Regions from separate parts of the Paenibacillus hamazuiensis genome, predicted to be linked through region 1. Evidence: riboswitches for the same ligand, from Rfam matches in the RefSeq annotation. Region 1 holds a riboswitch; each other region holds the start of a gene.

Region 1 (8,009 bases):
AGGCGTCTCCGCCGAAGCAAAGCTTTCCTTGCGCAAACCGCCGATGACGATGACGATCACCTTTTTGGCCATCGCCGCGCCGCCTGCCGGGAAGCGCCCGCGGGTAGGCCCGTTTGATTCGGCGGGCTTCCAGTCGAACAAATACCGGTGAATCGCCCAGCCGTATACGGCGATGCAAAGCGCAAATCCGACGAGCGCCAGACGGCCGCCCGAATCGGTATGTCCTTGAACGCCGAATTCGGCGAACTTGTCCCACAGCATAACCAGCAGCAAACATTTGGGCAGCTGCTCCTGGACGTTTCCGCTTGTCGAATCGCTGTTTTTCAAAGCGAGCTTCCACAGGTGCAGCACATTCGGCCTTAAGGAACGGCTCTGCAGACGTGAACGTGAAGGCGCGTAAAACAACGCGACAAACAATAAATAAAGCACGACGGTCAAAGCAGCCAATGAAACGACGGTTGCCTGCCATATGAGCAAAAAAGCGGCCAGCGGAATCCATAAGTAGTTCCGCAAAAACAGCGGAAAATCGAATATATAGTAAGCTGCGAATAACGGAAAGAGGCCTAGAAAACCGAGTCCCGCCGCTTTCCAAAACGATCCCAGCCCGAAGTCAGGCATATGGTAAAGCAAAAAAACGGCGGTTGCGAAAATCGGCGTAAAAAGCTTTCCTTCGCGCAGAAGATCTTTGTATCCCGCCGAAGCGGGTGCCGGCATCAATGCTTGCTTCATCAGAAATTGCTCCGTTTCTACCCAGTAAACAGGATAATAACGCCAGTATATCACATATTTCCCTGACGTGGGGAGACACTAACGAACCGGAAAAGTAATGTGATTTTCCTATTGACAATGATTCTCATCCATATTAAAATAAAATCATCAATTGATAATGATTTTCATTACCAACAGCCAACCTCATCATTCTGCTTGCCAAAGCGGATGAACATGGAATCCCAACCTCAAAACCTCAAGACGAAGCCCCTTCCGCCTGATGGCAGAAGGGGCTTCTCTTTTTCGCCGGAAAATAACGCCGTGCTGCAGGATGCCGGTTTAATCATGCAAATGGTAGGGAACCGTAGCGACGATCATATCTTTGCGTTTCAGCAGCTTCGACCGGATGCGCCGCGCCGACTGGTTGTGCAGCAGCCTGTGCCACCATTTGCGAGTAATGAATTCGGGGAGCAGCACCATGACGGTCTGTCTTTCGCTGACGTGCGAATCGATTCTGTCCGCAAATTCGATAAGCGGCTTAATGATCGCGCGGTAACGGGATTTAAAGATGACAAGCCGCACGCCCGGATTCCATTTTTCCCATTTCTCCTCCATCTTCTTTTCATCCTCGTCGTTAAACGCCACATAAAAGGCGATCACATTCGGCGAAAGCGATTTGGCATAGGCGATCGTTGTTTGCACGACCCGGTGAATGCCGGCGATCGGAATAATGATGACCGATTCCTTTTGCGGAACCGGGTCGTCCAGACATATGCGCAGTTCCGCGGCAAGATCCTCATAATGGCGGTATATTTTCGTAATAAAAATAAGCAGGATCGGCGTAATGAAAATAACGATCCAGGCGCCTTCGGCGAATTTGGTGACGCTGAAAATAATGAGCACGACAAGCGACAACAGCGCTCCGACTCCGTTGATCGTCAGCTTGCGCCGCCAGCCCTTAGGCCTTTCCGTGAACCATTTTCGGACAAGTCCGCTTTGCGCCAGCGTAAAGGAGAGAAACACCCCGATCGCATACAGCGGAATCAGCGCATCGGTTTTGCCGCCGAAGATAATCAGCAATATACTGGCCAATATGCCGAGCGTCACGATGCCGTAGTTGTAGGAAAGCCGGTCCCCGCGATTGGCGAACATGCGCGGGAAGTTTTTGTCCGTCGCCATGATCGACGCCAGTATCGGAAACCCGTTAAAGCTGGTGTTCGCCGCCAACGTCAAAATCAGCATGGTCGCGAACTGCGTCGCATAATACACCGTGCCGCGGCCAAATGCATGCTCCGTCACCATCGACAGCACCGACGTATGTCCCTGCGGATCCGGGGCTATGCCGTAGGCGAGCGTCAGTAGAGTGATACCGCCGAAGACGACCGACAGCAGCGCTCCGAGCGATACGAGCGTGCGCTTGGCGTTGGTTGTCGAAGGCGTGCGGAAATGAGGCACCGCATCGGAAATCGCCTCGATCCCGGTCACAGCGGAGCAGCCCGAGGAGAAAGCTTTCAGCAGAACAAACAGCGTCAACCCCTGCGGCATTACCTCAGGCACCGCCAGTTCCGTCGATACCGCTTCGGCGCCGGTGACAAGGTCCCAGGCGCCTTTGCCGAGCAGCAGCAGCACGCAGCCGATAAAGAAATAAGTCGGCAGGGCGAACACGCTGCCGGATTCGGAGGTGCCTCGAAGGTTCAGCCATACCATGAGCCATACGAGCAAAAGGGTGATTTCGACGATGTAAGGCACCGCCTGCGGAAAAGCGGAGGTAATCGCCTGAACGCCGGCCGATATCGAGACGGCTACCGTCAGCGTATAGTCGATCAGCAGCGACACCCCTGTCAGGCGTCCCCATGTCATACCCAAGTTTTCCTTGGCGACCATATAGGCGCCGCCGCCCTGCGGATACGCTTCGATCACCTGACGGTAGCTCATTACCAGAATGCCGATCAGCAAAATGATCGAGATCGCCACGGGCAGCGAAAAATAAAACGCGGCGATCCCGACGGTGGCCAGCTCCAGCAATATTTGCTCCGTGCCGTAAGCCACGGAGGAGAGCGCATCCGACGACAGGATCGGCAGCGCCTTCCAAACCGGCATTTTTTCCGATTCTAGCTCGCTGGTCTTAAGCGGTTTTCCGAATAACAGCCTTTTCAACGTATACTCAGTCATCTCATCCAATCCTTTTTCCTGTTATCGTTGCCTGAATATCGCTGCAGGATGAGCGCACAACAAAAAAACACAAGGGTAGCACCTTGTGTTTTTGTCACCGGTTGTTCTATCCTTCCCACGAGCGCTTACGAGGTTAGCTGTCGGATTCGAGCCGTGAGAAGCAGCTCTACGGGCGCGGATGACGCCCGATTCACCCCATATTTCGTTTGGTTCCCCCGCTTTTCCCGAATGGTTTCAGGGAAAATTCAGCGTTTTTCATATTCAGTTGCAAAATGAAGTTTACTCCCCGTATGAAGGAAAGTAAAACAGGAAAAAGATCAGCTTGACGTTGGCGTTATTCACGGCGGCTGAAAATAACGCTTACATAGCTTTTGCTCTCACCTTTGCTTGCATTCTCTCACGAATTATGGCTGATTTGTGACAAAAGGCCGTATTTAAATAAGCTGAGCATGAAGTCCAAATAATAGTCCTTCCGCACGATAATTTGGTAATCGCGATTCGGGTGAACGTAAAACAAAACATCGGTCAGCACGTCGTTCCGCTCGAAATCGTAGCGAATTTTCTTAAGCGCCTGAGCCGCTTCCTGCCCGTCCTGGTCTTGAGATAAAATCCGAATGCGAAACTCCGTGTCGGGACCGTTACTTTTTTCCGAAATCTCCAGGCATTTCTTGTCATAATCGTATGAGATCATAGCATCGCCACCTCACAAATATCGGATAAGAATATACAGATTAGCGATCACAATCGACATAATCATAAGCGGGAAGCCGATCTTCAGGTAGGTCATAAACGAAATCGGGTGCCCTTCCTTGGAGGACAAACCGGCTACGATCAAATTCGCGCTGGCCCCGATCAGCGTGCCGTTCCCGCCGAGACATGCGCCGAGCGCCAGGCTCCACCACAACGGCTCCAGGCGGTCGACCCCCATCAGCCCCATCTCCTGAATCATCGGAATCATCGTCGCCACAAAAGGGATATTGTCCAAAAATGCCGAAGCAATCGCGCTCATCCACAAAATCAGGAATGACGCTTTGGCCACATCGCCTCCGGTGACATCGATCGCATACTGCGCCAGCTTCGCGATGACCCCGGTTTCAATCAAACCTCCGACGAGGACAAACAAACCGACGAAGAAAAAGATCGTCGTCCACTCGACTTTGGCGAGCGCTTCCTCCATATGGTGCTCGCCGGTGAGCAGCAGCAGCAGAAAGGCGCCGGCCAAAGCGACGGTTGCGGATTCCAGATGAACGATCTGATGCACGAAAAATCCGCCGATCGTAAGTCCCAATACGGCGAGGCACTTCCTGAGCAGCTTCGGGTCGGTAATCTCCGCCTTCTCGTCGAGATCCATGACGCTCAGCCTCAGCTCCTCCGTCGTCTTAAGCTGCTTGCGGTAAATCCAGACCAACAGCGGAATTGTCGCGAATAAAATGAGGAAGGCAATCAGGCTCAGGTTATGGATAAACGCCATGAAGGTCAGTTCCTTCACCGCGCTGCCGATCATAATATTCGGCGGATCTCCGATCAGCGTTGCGGTGCCCCCGATGTTGGAAGCCATGATCTGCGAGATCAGGTACGGCACCGGATTCACCTGCAGCTGCCGGGTAATGCTGAAGGTCACCGGCACCATCAGCAGCACGGTCGTGACATTGTCGAGAAACGCCGAGCCGACGGCCGTTACCAAGCCTAGAGCGATAAGGAGGCGCACCGGATCGCCCTTCACTTTTTTCGCCGACCAGACGCCGATGTATTTGAATACCCCCGTATCCGCCGTTATACTGACGATCACCATCATGCCGATGAGCAGCCCGAGCGTATTGAAATCGATGTGATGCAGCGCCTCCTCCTGCGGAACGATGCCCAGCACGACCATCAGTAGGCCGCCGATCATCGCGACTATGGTCCGGTGAATCTTCTCCGAAACGATGAGTCCATAAATAACAAGAAAAATACCGATTGCTAGCAATGCCTGTTGTTCCATCCGTTTACATCCTTTCTCATCCCTAAAAATGACAAAGAGGAGCCCTTGGTGACAGGCTCCTCCAAAAACCAAAAACTTATTCACTTGTAGTTGTGCTGCGCAACCTTATATTCATACGGATAAAACCGGGAATGGTTTCATTTTTTTAAAAGCTGCCGCCCGTAAAGCGTGCCGGGCACAGGTTTGCGCCAGCAAACCATGCCAGGCAGACGCGAGCCCGCCGCACGCATTACCTCCCCACATCATCGCTCCAAAAGTAAAGCGTGTCGGGCATCCGATTTTTTGAGCCGCAGGCGAAAAATCGATGCCGGGCAGGCGCGAACTAGCAGCGAGCATTACCTCCTACGGGCGGGTCCAGGGCGCCCGAGCGCCTGGGGTCCCCCTTAAGGGGGATTTAGGGGGTGTCGCTCTATTTAGGGGGTGCTCCGCTCTATTTAGGGGGTGGTTGTCTATGCACATAGTACAAAAACACATGCTGCAAAATAACTTTCATCACGGCGAAAAACGGCACCGCCAAAATGAGCCCGATCACTCCGGCCAGCTCCCCGCCGACGAGCAGGGCGAAAATGATAATCAGCGGGTGCATGTGCAGCGACCGCCCCACCACCTGAGGCGAAATCACATTGCCTTCCAACACCTGGCACACCAAATTGACGAACGCCACGAGCATAACCATTTTCAGCGAAATGGTGGATGCCATGATGATCGCCGGAGCCGCCCCGAAAAACGGTCCCAAATAAGGGATGATATTAAAAATCGCGACAACCGCCGCAAGCAGCAGCGGGTAAGGCATATCGATCAGCCAATAACCGAGGTAAGCACACGACCCGACGATCGCGCATACGAGAAACTGGCCGCGGATGTAATGACCAAGCGCCGTGTCGATGTCGACGAGCAGCTTTGTCGTATTTTTGCGGTGCTGCTTCGGAACGATGGCAAGCACCGCTTTTTCGATCAATTGGAAATCTTTTAATATGTAAAAAGCCAAAAATGGGACGATAAAAGCAATAAAGAGCATATTGATGGTGCTGCCGATCCCGTCGATCGATTTGGAAATCGCGAGACTGATGCCGTGCTCCAGCTTCGCCAGCGAATTGTTGATGCCCGTACGGACGCTGTCCGGCAAAAACTCGAAGTCGTTCAGCCCGTCCACGAGGCTCTGCGCTTTCATCGCCATTTGCGGCAAGCTGTTGTTGAGCTGCTGCAGCTGGTTCATGAACATCGGGATCATGTTCATCAACACGACCGTCGTGGACGTAATGAAGACGGCGTAAATGAGCAGCACCGCGATCGTCCTCGGCACTTTGCGCGAACCCAGCAATGTGACAACCGGGTTCAGCACATACGAAATGATCATCGCGATGATGAAGGGCGCCAAAATTTCTTTCAAAAATCCGTAGACCGCTACGATGATCGGTTTGATTTGCAGCAGCATGTAAAGGATGAGCAGGCCAAGCAGCACGTATACCATAACGACGAATGTATTGTTTTTCAAAAAGCGGTCCATCCGCGTTACCTCCCCGCCATGCCGAAATCTGCTACACTTGTACAGTATATGTACAACCTGTAGGAATTAATCCATTCGAAGCATAATTAAGCAGGACAGGAAATAGAAATGAATGGTGTAGGAATCACGAGGCCAAAACAAATCCCCCCAAAAAGTGAACCTTTGCAGCCTTAGTACTTTTGGGAGAACCCCCGGTTATCCACAAAAATCAGCCATGCATAATTTCCTATGCATAAAAAAAACGCCAACCTCAGTTGGCGTGAACTTGCGGCATTTCCTCTTCCGGGAAAAACAAATCGTCGAGCGAGCTGAGCGTGCCGTCTTCCTCAACTTGATAAACGGACATTTTGTCTCCGTTGACGGTCAGTTCGATAAAGCAGCCCCAGCAGTAAAACTGGTGCGAGCCGATTTTGCCTATATCTTTGGAATTGCAGTTTGGACACCGTAACATCATTATCACCCTATTCTACTTTTGATACGAAGATTTCTTCCAGCTGCTCATTACAGCGGACCGGAACGACGATCGCATCCTCGCCCAATATAACGGTTTCGGGAACGGGCAGCCATTTGCGCCCTTCCTTCAAGTCGGTAATGAAACCTTCGGACAATTCATAACCTATTACATGTTTTCCCAATAAATCATCCAAATAAACGTCTTCGACTATCCCGAGCTGCTGTCCGTTTACGGTGATGACGGGCATGCCCTTCACTTTTTTGTGGCCCCCAACCAACGAAAAAAGCGGAAGATCATCTTCCATCGCCTTAAGAACATCCTCACTCGGTATCGTAATCGCATCTTCGCCCAAGGCGAGCACATCGTTCCATTCGACGTATGTCACAGAAGAAAACCACATCTTTACTTGCATTTGAATCGCCTCGATCTCCCACTCTTCATTCAGCAAAAGATCCTGAGACGATCCGACTTGTCTGCCGGTATCGACACTGATCACCGGCAGGCCGATCACGTCGCGCGCTTTTCTCAAATGTGTACCCTCCATGATGCAAATGCGCCTATTACTTAATACGAATACGCCGCACAATGGTTGCAATTTTCTGGACGGCCTCTTCCATCTGCTCCACCGTATTGCCGTAGCCGAAGCTCAGCCGTATCGCGGAAGCCGTGACTTCTTCAGGCAGGCGCATGGCTTTCAGCACGTGGGATACTTCGAGCGAACCGGACGTGCAGGCGGAGCCGCTGGCTGCGGCGACACCCTCCAGGTCCAGATTCATCAGCATGCTCTCCGTACCGACACCCGGAAAGCTGACGTTCAAAATATGCGGCGAGCGATGAACCGGATCTCCGTTGATGACAAACGAATCTGCGAGTTGAGACTCAAGCCCATCTACTAATACTTGACGTAGTTTTTCCAAGTTTTGTTGCAATTCATGCATCGATTCGCCATAAATTTGCAAAGCTTTGGCAAATCCGACAATTCCCGCTACGTTTTCCGTGCCGGGACGCCGCTTGCGCTCCTGATTGCCTCCGTACAGCAGAGGAGAAATCTTCACTTTCGGAGCGATGTACAAAGCGCCGATCCCTTTGGGCCCGTTGATTTTATGTGCGGAGAAGCTGGCAAGGTCGACAGGCAGTTCGCTTAAGGTAAGCGGAACATGGCCGAGCGCCTGCACCGCATCCGTATG
Region 2 (8,009 bases), 1.7 Mb from region 1:
CCGCAGCAATTTGGAAGGGAATCAGGTGAAGCTGTACTCGCAGCCCGGAAAGCATGCTTTTATGCCTCATCCGGATTACTTTCAATTACTGCCCAATCTCGTTACCTGCACCTCTAGAGATGCCGGAACTCACGGTATGATCATTACCGATGTGCTCAAAGGGAGACTCGAATCGACCCCCTTGATTAATCGGCGGGTAGAGCAATATTTGCGCACAAAAGCTTTTATCCCTTCGATGATTTTCAACAAATACGTACTTGAAGATAGTTTGTACGTAAGTTGGCCGGAGCTATGGCGAAATATTCCGGTTCGCATTCTGGATTGTTTGCGGGAGCTGGGCTGCGAGGATGAGATCATAAGCGGAGGGGCTGCCGCAAACTCCAAGTAACGATTCGCCGTGAAAGGGGGTGATGCCCGCTGGTATTGTAAGGGCTTAAGCTTCACGATGCTGCGACGACTCGTTATGCTTCATCTTGGCTAAGGCATAAAACAACCTTTTTATGGAAAAGGAGTGAATTCAAGCATGAAATTAAATGTTATGTTTAGAAATTTTGCCTTGGTTGTACTTATGCTAACTTTGTTGTTCCCGGGGGCTGTGGCGCTGCCGAAAAATGCTCACGCTGCCGTCAGCGACCTGGACCTTGCGTACCGCTGGGCCCCTTTGAATTATCATGATACGGACAGCAGCGATTATGAGGCGGATTATTTGACCGCCGTTGATTATGACGGTGACTGGAATACGCTGAACAACTGGGAAAACCTTCATGTTGATCATAATCGGCTCATCGGCAAAGCCTACTATTCCGTAGTTGAAACAAGCACTCACTGGTTCATCGGATACAATTATTTCCACCCGCGGGATTGGACGGATGTCGATTTCTTCGGGTTGGACCAACACGAGAACGATTCGGAGGGCATTCTTCTGTCGGTTCGCAAGGACGGTTCCGATTACGGCACTCTGGAAGCCATGGTCACCGTATCCCATACCGATTTCTTCTCCTTCACCCCTGCCGGGAGTCCCCTGAAGAACGGTCAAGAGACCATCGACGGCACCGTACGTATGCTGCCGTACGACGGCTACGACCATCCGGTCATTTTTCAGGAAGCCAAGGGACACGGGATTAAAGCTTGGGATGGGAATCTTTATACCAATACGGATGTCCTGCTTTACTATCCGAGCAAAACCACAGGTGAAGTTCCTTCCGGCGGGAATGACCGGGACGTTAAGTATCAGCTTGTAGACATTTTTGCGCCGCAAGGTCTTTGGGACCATCGTTTTGATCCGCAAACCTTTGCGCTGTGGGGGACGCACTATGGAGACAACGGGCAGGGGCCCAATATGGCCAATGCTTCATGGGGCTATGACGACAAGGACGACAAAGTGCCGCGCGGTTACTTGGCCCTGGATCCGGCTAGCCTGATTTCCAATTATTTCAGCAATCTGGGCAATTTCAGCACGACCTATACGAAGAATCCGTTCACAGCCGGAAAGGTTAATCGGATAGAAGCTTCCAACATCAGCGACGCCTTTATCCGCCACGCGAGCGGCAGGGGGAGAATCGATTCCGGAGTCAGCCCTGCCGCCGATGCGGAATGGAGAATCGTGAAGGGCTTGGCGGATCCGAACGCCATTTCTTTCGAGTCCGTAAATTTCCCGGGTGAATTTCTGCGCCACAAGAACGGGGAGATATGGCGGGAACCGTACAGCAACAATGCTTTGTACCTGGCCGATGCAACCTTCTATAAAGTACCGGGGCTTGCCGACAGCAATCTGGCATCCTTCGAATCCTATAATTTCCCCGGCAGATACATCAGACATCGCAATAGCTTGCTTTATAGCGAAGCGGTTTCCAGCGATTTGGACCGCAGAGATGCAACTTTCATCATACGATAATAGTTCCGGTTTTTCATCCATCCAGCCGTAACTATCGATTGGATTGGTTCTCTTCCTCTGGTACAATATGAAAAGTACAAACAGTCCAAGGAGGGGACACCATGACATTCGGAGCCCGCATGCTCAAGACAGGAATCGCTGTCACGCTGTCCCTGTACGTCAGCACATGGCTTCATTTTTCCCCGCCGGTGATTGCCGCGGTGGCGGCCATTTTCGCGCTGCAGCCCTCGATATACCGGTCTTGGCGGCATTTCCTCGAGCAGGTGCAGACGAACACGCTCGGCGCCGTTATTGCGCTGCTGGCCGGAACGTATTTCTCAAAGGAGCCGATCGCCATCGGCGTCGTCTGCATCCTCGTCATCATGCTCTGTATGAAAATCGGGATGGGAGAGTCCGTCGGTTTGACGCTGGTGACGGTCGTGGCGGTGATGGAGGCTTCCGGACAGTGGGAATTTGCACTGAACCGCTTCCTGCTCAGCATGATCGGGATATTATCGGCTTTTGTGCTCAATATTGCATTCATGCCCCCGGATCCGAAGGTGCAATTCAACAAGCAGATCCATTCGGTTTTCAATCAGCTGTCCTTGCTGCTTCGCACCGCCATTTCCGATGAGATGAAAGAGAAGGTGTTTCGGGAACAAAAGCAGGAGCTGGAGGATGCTCTGCACTCGCTTACGGATAAATATAAGCTGCTGGAAGAGGAGCTGAAGAAGCTGAAGCGGGCTAAGTACCGACGGACGCGTCAGATCGTTGTGTACAAGCAGCTGCTGCAATGTTTGCAGAAAGGCTACGAGGTGCTGGAGGATGTACATGAGCATTACTTTCAATCGGAGCGGACACCGGACATCGATATGAGCTATGACCGGCATTTGGAAAAGCTGATTAAGTTCAACGAGCATATTTTGCTCAAATTTGAGGAAAAGGTAAAGCCGGAAAGCTGGAACTCCGCGTCTGTCAAGGAAGCGAACGATGCGTTCATGAAGCACGCGACAAACTGCTACAACGAAGACAGAGACGGTTCGCTGCGGCTTTTTATCGTCGCCGCGGCGATTTACGATTACGGGTATCAGTTGATTCGATTGGATCGTCTGGTAGAGTGCATGGACACGGATGACCATGAACCGGCCGGTTCAGAAGGATAAGTATGGAAAAAGCAAAGCCAGGCTTGCATGAGCATGCCTGGCTTTGCTTTTTTGTTTTGGGAATACGTTCATTAATTCGCGATGAACTCCTGCACCCACTCGCCATTATAATAGGCGACCCCGATTTTCGTGTAATTCGGGCTCAAAATGTTTTGCTTATGGCCGGGACTGTTCATCCAGGCGTTCATGACCTCTTGCGGCGTCTTCTGGCCCATCGCGATATTTTCGCCCGCGTAGGTGTAGCTGATGCCGTAAGAATTCATCATATCGAACGGGGAGCCGTAGGTTGGCGACGTATGATCAAAGTAATGATTATTGTACATATCTTTGGCTTTATCGAGGGCCATTGCCGCCAAAGCTTGGTCGACAACGAGCGGTTTTACTCCGGCATTGGCGCGCTCTTGATTGACGAGAGCGACGACTTGATCCGCATAAGCGGACTGGGAGGAGGAAGACGGGGCCGCCGAGTTCCCGGTTCCCGGAGCGCTAGGCTGCGCAGCAGTGCCAGGGACGATCAGCTTCATGCCGGGCCAAATGATGTTCGGGTTCGCGACCTGCGGGTTCATGCGGATCAGTGTGCTGAGCGGGATGCCCTGCCTTACTGCAATTTTCCACATCGTGTCCTGTCCGGTCACGGTGTACGTTGATGCCGCGGATGCCGCTCCGGCTCCGACGACCATGCTGAGTGCAAGCGCACCCGCGATGATGACTTTTTTCATCTTCATGATACGAATCTCTCCTTTTTTTACGGCCTGCGAGGTTAGCTGACGGATTAGGGTCAAAGAGGAAACACCCCGCCATGGTGAGTGGCTTCACCCCGGTAAATGGGTCCCCCGCGCTTTCTGACGAAGCTTCGGCCTTATTAGCACTCAGCCCCAAATAAAGGCAAAACGGTGCCCTGGGCCTGAGTTCGTTCCATTGTAGCACGCTTGTCCGTAAGCTTCATTGATCAAAACTTTCCAGCACTTCTATAGGTAAAATCTGCTCGAATTAGGTTTCTTCGTCGCGCTTCTTGTCGTATGGCTTATAACTATCATATAATAGTAAAGACGTGTTTAATCCATAGGGTTAAAATAGAGCCGGAAAAGGGGTGTGACCTGGTCGCACCCTGGCTTGCTGTGGAAGCCTACGCACAGGCGCCACCATTTTTTTCTTCAAATACTAGCGTGATGGGACGGTAAATATGAGCAACAGACAAACTAAAACAGACGTTATCTTGATTGGTGCCGGAATTATGAGCGCAACTTTAGGGTCACTGCTGAAAGAATTAGTACCGAACTGGGAAATTACAGTGTTTGAGAGGCTTGCAAGCGCAGGAGAGGAAAGCTCTAACGAATGGAATAATGCGGGTACCGGCCACGCATCATTGTGCGAGCTTAACTATACCGTGGAAAAGTCGGACGGAACCATCGATATTAGCAAAGCTGTTAAAGTGAATGAAGAATACCAGGTTTCCAAGCAGTTTTGGTCTTATCTGGTAAAAAGCAATTTGATTCGTAATCCGCAAGATTTTATCATGCCGCTACCTCATATGAGTTTCGTACAAGGGGAACAAGACGTTGCATTTCTTAAAAAACGTTTTGAGGCGATGTCGGGCAATCCCTTGTTCCAAGGGATGGAGTTTTCCGACGATCCGGATAAACTGAAGGAATGGATTCCGCTTATGATGAAGGACCGGGGCTCGAATAAACCTATAGCAGCTACCAGAATCGAATCCGGAACGGATGTCAATTTTGGCGCTTTGACGCGCATGTTGTTCGCCCACTTAAAAAGTAAAAATGTCGACATAAAATTCAAACATAATGTGGATGATATTAAACGTACGAGCGACGGCTTATGGGAATTGAAAGTTCGTAACATCGACAGCGGTGCGGTCGAACGGCATACGGCAAAATTCGTCTTTATCGGCGGCGGCGGAGGAAGCCTGCATCTGCTGCAAAAGTCCGGCATCCCGGAAGGAAAAGGAATCGGCGGATTTCCGGTTAGCGGACTATTTATGGTGTGTCAAAACCCGGACGTCGTAGCGCAGCATCATGCCAAAGTATATGGCAAGGCAGCGGTCGGCGCGCCTCCGATGTCTGTTCCGCATCTTGATACAAGATATATCGACAACAAGGAATCGTTGTTATTCGGACCGTTTGCCGGATTCTCGCCAAAATTTTTAAAATTCGGTTCGATGTTTGATTTGATAACTTCCGTCAAACCGCACAATCTCGTAACGATGATGGCGGCAGGCGTAAAAAATGCTTCACTGACCGCATACCTGATCAAGCAAGTGATGTTATCGAAGGAACAACGTATGGAAGAGCTGCGGGAATTCGTACCGAATGCCAAAAGCGAGGATTGGGATTTGCTGGTCGCGGGCCAGCGTGTGCAAATTATTAAGGATACGGCTGCCGGCAAAGGAACTTTGCAATTTGGCACGGAGGTTATCAGCGCTGCCGACGGCTCGATAGCCGCCTTGCTTGGCGCTTCCCCAGGTGCTTCCACCGCCGTTTCCGTCATGCTTGAAGTTATAAAAAAATGCTTCCCGCAGCAAATAAAAACGTGGGAACCGAAAATAAAAGAAATGATACCTTCTTACGGCATTTCGCTATTGAAACACCCGGAACTTATCCAAGACATTCATGCTTCAACAGCGCGGATACTCGGTCTCAGTGAAAAAGTACCGGTACAGATGGCAAGCCGAACCGTATCGTAAAGAGGGAAACAGTGCAGCTTTTGCGCAAATAAGCTATACATCGAAGCCGGCCCAAGGGTCGGCTTTTTTCGACCCTTGCAGACCAAGACGAGTCAAAATTGAAGGAACTGATTGCATCGATGTGAGAAGTGCCTACATGGCGGTTACGGTTTCCAGCCAACTTTTGCATGCCGCAGTCCAGCCTTGCACAGGACCCTTGGTCGTACCCATGCCAAAGCCGTGTTTTCCCGATTTATACGCATGCAGCTCCGCAGAGACACGTGCTTTTCGCAGGGCAAGATAGAAGCTGACGCTGTGTTCCGCCGGGGTTGTAGTATCGTCGTCAGCAACCATGATAAAGGATGTAGGCGTATCCTTCGTAACCAGTTCATCGGTGCTGTACTTTTTCACCATTTCCATAAGCGGGGTAGGGAAGTCCTTATCTTTCCCGTCCCAGCCGTTCAAGGAAATGCAGGGATAACACAGAACCATAAAATCCGGTTTGGCACTGATCTGATCTGCCGAGTCGATAGGTTCATAAAATTTCCGATCGTAACAGGTGCCTAATGCAGAGGCGAGATGCCCTCCTGCGGAAAATCCCATTACACCTACTTTTTCCGGATTTATCCCATATTGAAAGGCCATGCTGCGAACAAGCCTGACCGCTCTTTGCCCGTCCTGCAAAGGTACGTCAAGCGCATGCTCATGTCCGTCTCCGGGCATTCTATGTTTTAACACAAACGCTGTGACCCCGAAGGAATTCAACCATTTCGCGATATCGGCGCCCTCCAGGTTCAGTACCTGCCTCCGGTAACCTCCGCCGGGGATGACAATAACGGCAACTCCATTTGGCTGTTCAGGGACATAGGGGATGACTGAAGGCGCGGTTACCCCCTGAACAACCCTTTTAAAGGTATGTTCCCAAGGTTCTTCAAAAATTTTTTCTTCCAGCTGTACTCTTTCCGATCCCGGAGCTTTGCCCGGAAACAGAAACATTTCTTTTTCCATGGAACAACCACCTTCCTCCTTTAAATCATAGCGGCTTGTTCGAATTTCAGCCATACGTTTTTTTATATTACCCGTTCCGTTCGTAGAACAGTCGCCTAATGATCTTTAAATGCACTCCCAGCATGACGAATAACACCGGATCCGCTATTGCGGAATACCATAATTTCCAACCGTTGTAATAGAACCATCCGCTTTTCAAGGCAACCACTTCATACAGCAGGGTGAACGCAGTCCAACCGAAAATATATAACACTTTACGCCCGACGCTTCGGCCGTAAGGGTACAAGTTCAGATAAAGGATGTTAACGGCAGGGAAAATCCCATATACGACCAACAGAGAAGGCCAGTTGAAACCTTTTCCGAAATAGCCGTAAAGGTCATATTTCAAATCCAATATCATGTCGGTTAACCATTGAAGAACGTAGGCAAAGATCGTTGTGATATAGAGTTCCTGTTTGGTCAATTTTTTCGGTATCCAATATGCAGCTGCATTCAAAACAATAACGGAAATATAAAGGAACAGCATGATTAGAGTCTCCGCATTATGAGATTCTTTGGACAATACGGAAATGCCACAACAAAAGAAGGAACAGCCAAGGGTGGATCAGAGCGGAGTACGACAGCTTCCATCCGTTGTAATAAAACCATCCGGCCTTTAAGGCGCATGCTTCATAGGAAATGGAAAAAGCTGACCATCCGAGAAGATAAAGCGTTTTACGTCCAATTCCGGCATTGTATGGAAACAGATTGAGAAAGAGGATACTCACAGCCGGAAACAGTCCGAAAATCGGTAGAAAGGAAGCCCAGTCCACTCCTTTTTGGAAAAATCCGTATAGATCGTATTTGATGTTCAGGATCAAGTCGGCTAACTGCTGAAGGCAGAACGAGAAGAAAGTTGTAAGGTAAAGCTGCGGCCATGTCATTTTTTTGGGAACGAAATATGCCAACGTGTTGAGGACAAGGATGGAGCCAAAAAGAAAGAGCATGAATCCCGATGCCGCCTTCCGTTTAAGCATTTCGGCGTATTATTAATGGGTATTGTACCCTGACGAAGGTAGGTTCAAACGATTAGTGACGATGTAATTTGGTTCATGGCCGAATCAAAGCTTTCTTTTTTAGTCGTATTGTTATAAAAATGCGAACGAAGCTTAAACTGGGATAAGAAACCTTTTTCGAGGGGAGGGGCTTTGCTTGAGCTTGAAAAAAATATTGTTGATCTGGGCGGGTATGGTGACGGTATATGCCGCAGTCGTTGCCTTTTATTTTCTTTCACAGGGCGAAGGGG
Region 3 (8,009 bases), 2.2 Mb from region 1:
TAAACACCGTATGCGGCACGACGGCGACAAGCTCCGGCTCGCAGTAATACTGAACCGCAATGCTCAAGCTTCCGTAATCCTTTTTCCCGGGTCTGGCCGCCATGCGTTCCGCCACTTCCTTCTGGATCATGACGACGATGTTCTCCAGCGGCAGCTTGTCCTCCAGAAGCTTCATGATGATCGGCGTCGTCACGTAATAGGGAAGGTTGGCAACCACGCTGACCCGGGATACCCCCTGAAAATTCTCGGCAAACAGCTTCGCAAGGTCCGTCTCAAGCACGTCTCCGTGAACTACCGTCGCATTCGGGTAAGGCTCCAGCGTCTCCTGCAGAATGGGAATAAGCCGCTGGTCAATCTCCACGGCAACGACCTTTCCGGCCCTCACCGCCAAGTGCTGGGTTAACGCGCCTATACCCGGCCCGATCTCCAGAGCTCCCTTCGAAGCGTCCAGCTCCGCGGCGCCGACAATTTTTTGCAGTGTGTTTTGGTCGATCAAAAAGTTTTGCCCCAAGCTTTTCTTCAAGGTAAGCCCATGCTTGCGAATCAAATCCTGCGTACGTTTCGGCGTAGCGATCAGCTCGTCGCCGCTCAGCTTTGTCGTCTCCATCCGTAACCCTCTTTACTCAAATTGGTCCAATACCCGGCGCATCGCGTCCGCAAACTCTTCTTTCGTAATCTGGAACATCCGGCACCGTTTGAAAAACTGCTTCCCGTTGCAGTACCCGATGCCGAGCAGCTTGCCGGCTTCCAGCCTTCTGGCCGCCGCCTGGGGGTGAACGATCAGCCCCGCGTCGATCAGGTCGCTCCAGCTGATTTCCGTGCCGCCCGCTTCATAATCGGTCCGTACGTGCGAGAGGGCATACCGGATCGCTTCAGGCGAGGCGTTTTCCACCCCGATGTCGCCGTTCTTCTCCGCCTGCTCCTGCGGCAGGAAAGCATGCTTGCATCCCGGCACCTTGGCCGTTATGATCTTGCGGATCCGTTCGCCCGCATGATCCGGGTCTGTAAACACGATGACTCCCCTGCGCTGCTGAGCCAGCCGAATCCTTTGGATGACGTCCTTATTGATCGCCGATCCGCCGGTTTCGATCGTTTCCGCCTCCACGGCCCGCCGAATGGCCGCCGTATCGTCCTTACCCTCCACAACAATGATTTCCTTGATCATAACCCATGCTCGTCCTCTCCTGCAAAGCGAAAAAGAAGAGGCGCTCAGCCTCTTCCCGACTTCTCGTTATCTATATGCATCAGTATACCCCAAATCCGGCAGCCGTTAATCTGCGGTCGGCTTCTTCGGACCGATGATATACACGGTATATCCGCGTTTAGTTCCAAATTTTGTCGCGTAATCGGCGCTATCGAAGTAAACGTCGATGATGTTCCCCTTTACTGCGCTGCCGATATCTTCTGCTCTGCGGAAACCGAGACCTTCGATATACACCCACCATCCAAGAGGAATGACCTTCGGGTCTACGGCGATAGTACGCCCTTCCGTCACGCGGGTCCCCGTCGAGGTGAGCCCGTATTGCGGATGATTGGCACTTTTGCCACCTGCACTTGCCGTGTAGGCGGTCAACGTCATGTTTTTGACAATTTGCTTATATCCAAATGTAACCCCGCTTTTCGTCACTTCGTCCATATTGGGAGAAGAAGCGGATAAGGCAATAACCGGATTTTTCGTGCCGACGGCCACCACTTTATTGACGCTTTCGGATTGTACTTCTTCTTTGACAATTTCCTCGGAAACAAGTTTGCCGTCTTCGTACACCTTTTCTTTCGTCTTCAGGACGACGCCTTCCTGGCCTTCCTGAACGGTCTGCTCTTTGCCCTTGAGCAGTTGGGCATCATTCTTTTTAACCACTTCGTAAGGGATCGTTTCGGTAAAATCCTCGGTTTCTTTCTTCACACGCACCACTTGAATGGCTGCATTGTCCGCAAGCGCGGTGTCGGCGGCAGGAATCACTTTATCCAGCTCCCCAACGGAAATATTCAAATCCTTCAGCGCGCTCTCTACCGTTTGCCCCGTCGTATATACCGTCTTCGTTTCCCCATCCGCCGTAAGCTGAACGGGCTTCGTATGGTCGATGACGATCCGGTCTCCGTTTTTGAGACTTGCCGTAAGCGGAACGGAAATGCGGTCGTGTTCCCCGACCTGGATATTTTGTTCATCCAGCAGCCGGCTCAGTTCCCATTGTCTTGTCTGGACAACGGATTCTTGGCCGTTAACAACCACGGTAACCCGCTTGATTGCGGTCCCGTATAACAACATCATGAACATGAAAGTCATAGCGATCGAAAATGCCGCTACAATGAGAATCGATCTCATGTTTTCATGCTTCCATCGCAATGCGAAGGACATGCTGGATGATCGTCTTACATGGGTTTCCGTTTGGATTGAGCCCACTTGTTCGGTCCTCCTTCAAAGCCCCGCCACCCGAGTGTAACGCATGATTTCATCTGACGCGACTATGGAAATTTGTTTTGCATTTTGTGAATAATTTAACTGAATTTCCCGCAGCAACTCGTGTACGCTTGGGATAACTGCAGCCGCCACCTCCTTGGCGTCCGCCCTTTAGAAAGGCATGGACAAAATACCCTCTCAATCGTATAGCCAAAAATGGCAACAAAAAAGCCACAGGAAAGAGGACTCTTCCCGTGACTTTGAAATTGCAAGCAAATTCAAACAGACACGACAATCGTTACCTCTCTCGTTACGCTTACGAGGTTAGCTGACGGATTCGGGCGTGAGAGTCGCCCTACCCAAAGCATTGAGGAATGCTCAGGATTCACCCCAAAAAAATGAACCGGCTTGCCGCCGATTGGTTCCCCCGTTTCCCACTTGGAAACTCAGCGTTCTGGAAAAATGGTAAATGGTAATTTGGTTTTGTTATTGTGTAGTTTACGCCGTATCGCCGGAACTGTAAAGCATACAAACTCGGCAAATCAAGGCGTATTTTTGGAAAATTAGATCATTTTCAGCCAATTGATCGAATATAATCCACTTTTTTCTGGCGTTAACCCCACAAATACTCATTATTTCTCCGTATATCTCAATTGCGAACAAAAAAGGGCACCCTTTACCCACACAAAAACTTAACGAATCCCGAATAATGTAATGGCGTTTACCGTGGTAACGTGAGCCAAATTTTCCAGCGGAATGCCCTTAATTTCGGCAGCGGCTTCGGCAACCAAACGCACATAACCGGTCTCGTTGCGCTTTCCTCGAAAAGGATGCGGAGTCAAATACGGGGCATCCGTCTCGATGAGCAATCGGTCCATCGGCACCTGGGCGAGCACTTCTTTTGGCTGTTTGGCATTTTTGTATGTAATCGGCCCGCCGAACGAAATGTAGAAGTTCATATCGAGGCATTGCTTGGCCGTTTCCCAACTGCCCGAGAAGCAGTGCATCACTCCTCCGACTTCGGAGGCCTTCTCTTCCTGCAGGATTTTTACGATGTCCTGATGAGCGTCCCGGTTATGTATGACGATCGGCTTGCCTACCTTGCGGGCAAGCCGAATTTGTTCGCGAAACACCCGATGCTGTACGTCTTTGGGAGACGTGTCCCAATAATAATCAAGACCGATCTCGCCGATCGCCACCACCTTGGGATGGCTGCAAAGCGATTCGATCCAGGCAAGATCTTCCTCCGTCATATCGACCGCATCGGTCGGGTGCCACCCGACGGTCGAATAGATGAATTCGTATTGTTCGGCGAGCTGAATGGAGGAAGGGATCGTTTCCCGATTAAATCCGACATTAACGATTCGACTTATTCCGTTCTGAATCGCCCGCTCGATGACCTCTTGTCGATCTTCATCGAATTGGCGGGCGTTCAGATGTGTATGCGTGTCGATGAGCATGCGGTTCTCCTTTTTTTTCTATTATAATGTTTAGCGCTAATTTGGTTCTCCTTTACTTAAACGAAGTCTCATTCCGGATCGAACAGCTTATGCAATTCGCGGGGAATCAGATCGGTGTGCCGCTCCGCCAGCTCGGCCGGATAGTACAAATGATATTTGCCCAGTTGAATGCCGCTGATGGACCGGACAATTTCCGACTTGCGGGAAATTTCCGTCAGAACGTCGCGTTGATCGAGCAGCAGTATCGGCAATTTTTCGTCATTTTCGCCGGGACGGTACACATCATACGACATGTCGGAAGGAAAATCAATTTCCAGGTAAAACGCCGGATCTATGCCGTGTTCCTGCATGTTTGTCCGAAGCTGCTCCATCAGCCCGGTGTCAACCCGGTCCATCGTCACATATTTGAACAGGTCGCGCTCCAGAAAGCGCCGGCTCAGGTCCGCCAGCACGCCGTCATCTTCGAGGGTCCATTGCATCAGGACAGTCTGCATCAGCGCTTCATCCAGCAAAATATAATCCTGCAAGGTAAGCGCACCCTGGAACAGGCAAAGCAGAGGCCGCACCATAAATTGAAATCTGTACCCTTCTTCATACAGCTGTTTGGCTCTTTGGAAAATTTTGTTCAATATAATTTCGGCGCTGCGCGTTACCGGATGAAAATACACCTGCCAGTACATTTGATATCTGGACATCAGGTAGTCCTCAACCGCATGCATGCCGCTTTCCTTGACGACGATGTGTCCCTTGTAAGGGCGCAGAACTCGCAAAATGCGCTCAAGATCAAAGGTGCCGTAATTGACGCCGGTAAAATAGGCATCTCTCAGCAAATAATCCATACGGTCCGCATCCAGTTGGCTTGAGACAAGGCTGACGACGATTTCCTGCCGGTACGTTTTCGCTATCACTCCGGCTACCTGCTGCGGGAACGTCGGCGATACCCGCTTGAGCACTTCGTTCACTTCGGTATCCCCGAGAACGATCCGGCAGGACCATTCCTCGTGGTGGGTACCGAACGTGCGTTCAATGGAATGGGAAAACGGACCGTGCCCGACATCGTGAAGAAGCGCCGCGCACAAGCAGAGCAGCCGCTCTTCCTTCGGCCAGTCTTCATATTGGTTTCTTTCGAACTGGGAGATGATTTTTCTCGTTACTTCATATACGCCGAGCGAATGGGAAAACCGGCTGTGCTCCGCTCCATGGAAAGTAAGAAAGCAAGTGCCGAGCTGGCGGATGCGGCGAAGCCTTTGAAACTCTTTCGTATTGATGAGATCCCAGATCGTTTCGTCCTGCACATAAATGTATTTATGCACAGGGTCTTTAAACACTTTTTCTTCCTTGAGCAAAGTCACGGTTCGATCACCTCGTCCAGCTGGATTGCCAGCGAATTAGCAGATCTTGTCTCTTTTTACTAAGCATACGCTAAATTTATCGGAAACGAAACCCATATCCGAGCCCTATCCCGGATTATCGTGGCATTTCGACAAATTCGCCTTTGTCTGTCGATGATATTTTTGTCGAATTATCTTGCTCTACTCTTCCAATTGTGCTATATCTAGAATAGTTGCATTTGCAATTGCGGTTCGTCTACTTTAGAATAAAAGCAAAGGCGCTTTTGGCAGTTGCCTTGCGGGACAAGGGTTCTCGAAAATATTCCAAAGAACCGCCGCTGTCAATCTTCTCCTCGATTTTGAAAATTTTTATAGAAATGCTTGAAAAGTAGGTTGACACATTTGGGAATGGTTGGTATCATAAGGAATGAGAAATATGTCGAATGTTGACGATTTTATTTCAAGTCATTTAATTATTGGAGAGGGGATTTATATATGATGAAATCCACAGGCATCGTAAGAAAAGTTGACGAGTTGGGTCGGGTCGTTATTCCGATCGAGCTGCGCAGAACACTCGGTATCGGCGAGAAGGACGCCCTGGAAATTTATGTTGACGGCGAGCGCATCATGCTTAAAAAATACGAGCCGGCTTGTATTTTTTGCGGCAACGCTGAAAATGTCACTTATTTCAAGGGAAAAATTGTTTGCCAAGATTGTTTGACCGAAATGCCAATACCTGTGACAAAATAAGAAAAATAGGTTATAATAGAGACATCACCACAACTACGGTAATTCTAACCTTTTTCATATCTCCTCTATTCCCTGATGCCGGGCAACCCGACATCAGGGATTTTTTTTGTGCAGGTTGCCCGGCATAAAACTCCCTTGTGCTTATGTCTGATGAAGCCGGTTGTACAGCTCCCGCTTCGGCATACCGCGGTCCGCCGCCGCTTGCTTGATAGCCTCTTTGCGATTGCCGAGCTGCTCCTCGTAACGGGCGACGTGCTCCTCCAGGCTTAGCGGCTCCCACCAAGCGGCATCGGTAGAGGCCGGGGGCACGGGCGGTTTTTGGGCGACGATGCAGTATTCCCCTTGAGGCGGGTGAGCCTCCAAGTGAAGAATGCACTGCCCGATCGTCCCGCGCGCCGCCTCCTCGTACCGCTTGGTCAGCTCACGCACCAGGCATACGGGATGGTCCTCGCCGAACACCTCCGCCATCACGGCGAGCGTCTTGTCCACGCGGTGCGGCGACTCGTAAAACATCAGCGTCCCATTGGCTGGCCCGAGCTGCTCCAGCTCGCTGCGCATCGCCTTCCGGTCGCGCGGCAGAAAGCCGACAAACGTAAACCGGTCTGTCGGCATGCCGGAGATGACCAGCGCCGATAAGGCCGCGTTCGCCCCGGGAATCGGAATGACGTCGATATCATGTTCTATCGCCAGCCGAACAAGGTCATATCCCGGATCGGAAATCGCCGGCATCCCGGCATCGCTGACTAAAGCGACGGAGTCGCCGGACTCCAGGATGCGTATCAACTCCGGCCCGCTGCTTGCCTTGTTATGCTCGTGATAGCTGACCAGCCTCGTCTGGATTTCGAAATGCGTCAGCAGCTTGCGCGTCTGCCGCGTATCTTCGGCGGCGATCCACTGGACTTCCTTCAGCGTGCGCACCGCCCGGAACGTCATGTCTTCCAGATTGCCGATCGGGGTGGCGACCAGATAAAGCTTGCCCGTTTCGGATTCTCGAAAGCTTTTTTGAATATGCACGTTGCGGCTCCTCATTCTTTCTCTTTTTCGCCGAGAGTCGTTTGACGGCCGTAATAGACGTCCATCAATTCCCGGCAGTATTCGTTATCTTCATTATAGACGATCAGCGGCGGCAGCATGCGCACCTCCGGCTTCCCGTCGCGCAGCGCCTCGATCAGCACCATATTCGCTTCGTCGCCGAGCCGCGGGTGGACTAACCGGATGCGCTTCGGCTCCAGCCGGTACTGCCGCATCGTGCAAAAAATTTCGACAAGCCGCTGCGGCCGGTGCACCATCGCCACTTTGCCGCCGCTTCGCACGAGCCGGCTGCTGATCCTGACCACATCCTCCAGCGTACAGTATACTTCATGGCGAGCAGCGGCGAAATGGCTGTTTACGTTTTGTTCGCCGCTTGGCACCGGCAAATACGGCGGATTTACGGTGACGAGGTCAAAGGACCCGTGCCCAAGCCGCTCCACCGCATCCTTGATATCGCCATGCACGATCCGGATCTGCTCGTCAAGCCCGTTCAGCTGCACGTTTCGCAGCGCCATGTCCGCCAGCCGGTCCTGAATTTCCACGCCGGTGATCCCCGATTTGGTACGGGTCGTCAGCAAAAGCGGGATCACTCCGTTGCCGGTGCATAAGTCGGCGATATGGCCGCGAACCGGCACGGAGCAAAAACGCGCGAGCAATACCGCATCCAGCGAGAAGCTGAACACTTCGTCGCTTTGTATGATTTTTAAATCGTTTGTCAGCAAATCGTCCACTCTTTCGGAGCTATGTATGGGGACGGAAACCATATCCAATTCCTTTCATTCCAAAAAAACCGTAGAGCTTGCAAGCCGCTCCACGGTTTTTGATTATTATTTATTAAAAAACGACAGGCAGAATAAGCAGTCGCCTTCCGTTCGCAAATGGCCGTAATACACGTTGCAAATGTGGAATCCCTCGTGGTACAGTCTCGCCAGGTTGTCGTAGCCTTCGCCAATCGCCGCCGCAGGGGGCTCCTGCGGGGCCGGATAAACCTGTTCCTGTACGGTACCGCCGCCGGACTCCTTCTTAAGGAGCTTGCGA

What was found. Region 1 has a riboswitch for cyclic di-AMP ahead of MYS68_RS18915 (APC family permease). Riboswitches for the same ligand answer to the same signal wherever they lie in the genome.
Region 2: linked by a shared signal. The riboswitch ahead of MYS68_RS11560 (CAP domain-containing protein) and the one ahead of MYS68_RS18915 (APC family permease) in region 1 are both predicted to bind cyclic di-AMP.
Region 3: linked by a shared signal. The riboswitch ahead of MYS68_RS28830 (3D domain-containing protein) and the one ahead of MYS68_RS18915 (APC family permease) in region 1 are both predicted to bind cyclic di-AMP.

Annotation. Positions count from the first base shown of each region.
Region 1 is NZ_JALRMO010000001.1:4,351,327-4,359,335, forward strand. Features, by position in the region: gene MYS68_RS18910 (alkaline phosphatase family protein) at 1-729, opposite strand, end outside; gene MYS68_RS18915 (APC family permease) at 1,048-2,880, opposite strand; cyclic di-AMP (ydaO/yuaA leader) riboswitch at 2,988-3,141, opposite strand; gene MYS68_RS18920 (hypothetical protein) at 3,278-3,571, opposite strand; gene MYS68_RS18925 (ArsB/NhaD family transporter) at 3,584-4,861, opposite strand; gene MYS68_RS18930 (AI-2E family transporter) at 5,292-6,368, opposite strand; gene MYS68_RS18935 (hypothetical protein) at 6,619-6,819, opposite strand; gene MYS68_RS18940 (PRC-barrel domain-containing protein) at 6,830-7,351, opposite strand; gene MYS68_RS18945 (cysteine desulfurase family protein) at 7,383-8,009, opposite strand, start outside.
Region 2 is NZ_JALRMO010000001.1:2,614,668-2,622,676, reverse strand. Features, by position in the region: gene MYS68_RS11575 (hypothetical protein) at 1-388, shown strand, start outside; gene MYS68_RS11570 (AbfB domain-containing protein) at 524-1,894, shown strand; gene MYS68_RS11565 (FUSC family protein) at 1,996-3,036, shown strand; gene MYS68_RS11560 (CAP domain-containing protein) at 3,108-3,764, opposite strand; cyclic di-AMP (ydaO/yuaA leader) riboswitch at 3,771-3,905, opposite strand; gene MYS68_RS11555 (malate:quinone oxidoreductase) at 4,220-5,737, shown strand; gene MYS68_RS11550 (alpha/beta hydrolase) at 5,870-6,778, opposite strand; gene MYS68_RS11545 (CBO0543 family protein) at 6,792-7,250, opposite strand; gene MYS68_RS11540 (CBO0543 family protein) at 7,267-7,710, opposite strand; gene MYS68_RS11535 (M48 family metallopeptidase) at 7,916-8,009, shown strand, end outside.
Region 3 is NZ_JALRMO010000001.1:6,575,729-6,583,737, forward strand. Features, by position in the region: gene rsmA (16S rRNA (adenine(1518)-N(6)/adenine(1519)-N(6))-dimethyltransferase RsmA) at 1-592, opposite strand, end outside; gene rnmV (ribonuclease M5) at 620-1,165, opposite strand; gene MYS68_RS28830 (3D domain-containing protein) at 1,271-2,356, opposite strand; cyclic di-AMP (ydaO/yuaA leader) riboswitch at 2,696-2,860, opposite strand; gene MYS68_RS28835 (TatD family hydrolase) at 3,091-3,858, opposite strand; gene MYS68_RS28840 (HD domain-containing protein) at 3,927-5,210, opposite strand; gene MYS68_RS28845 (AbrB/MazE/SpoVT family DNA-binding domain-containing protein) at 5,685-5,939, shown strand; gene rsmI (16S rRNA (cytidine(1402)-2'-O)-methyltransferase) at 6,081-6,953, opposite strand; gene MYS68_RS28855 (tRNA1(Val) (adenine(37)-N6)-methyltransferase) at 6,965-7,735, opposite strand; gene yabA (DNA replication initiation control protein YabA) at 7,799-8,009, opposite strand, start outside.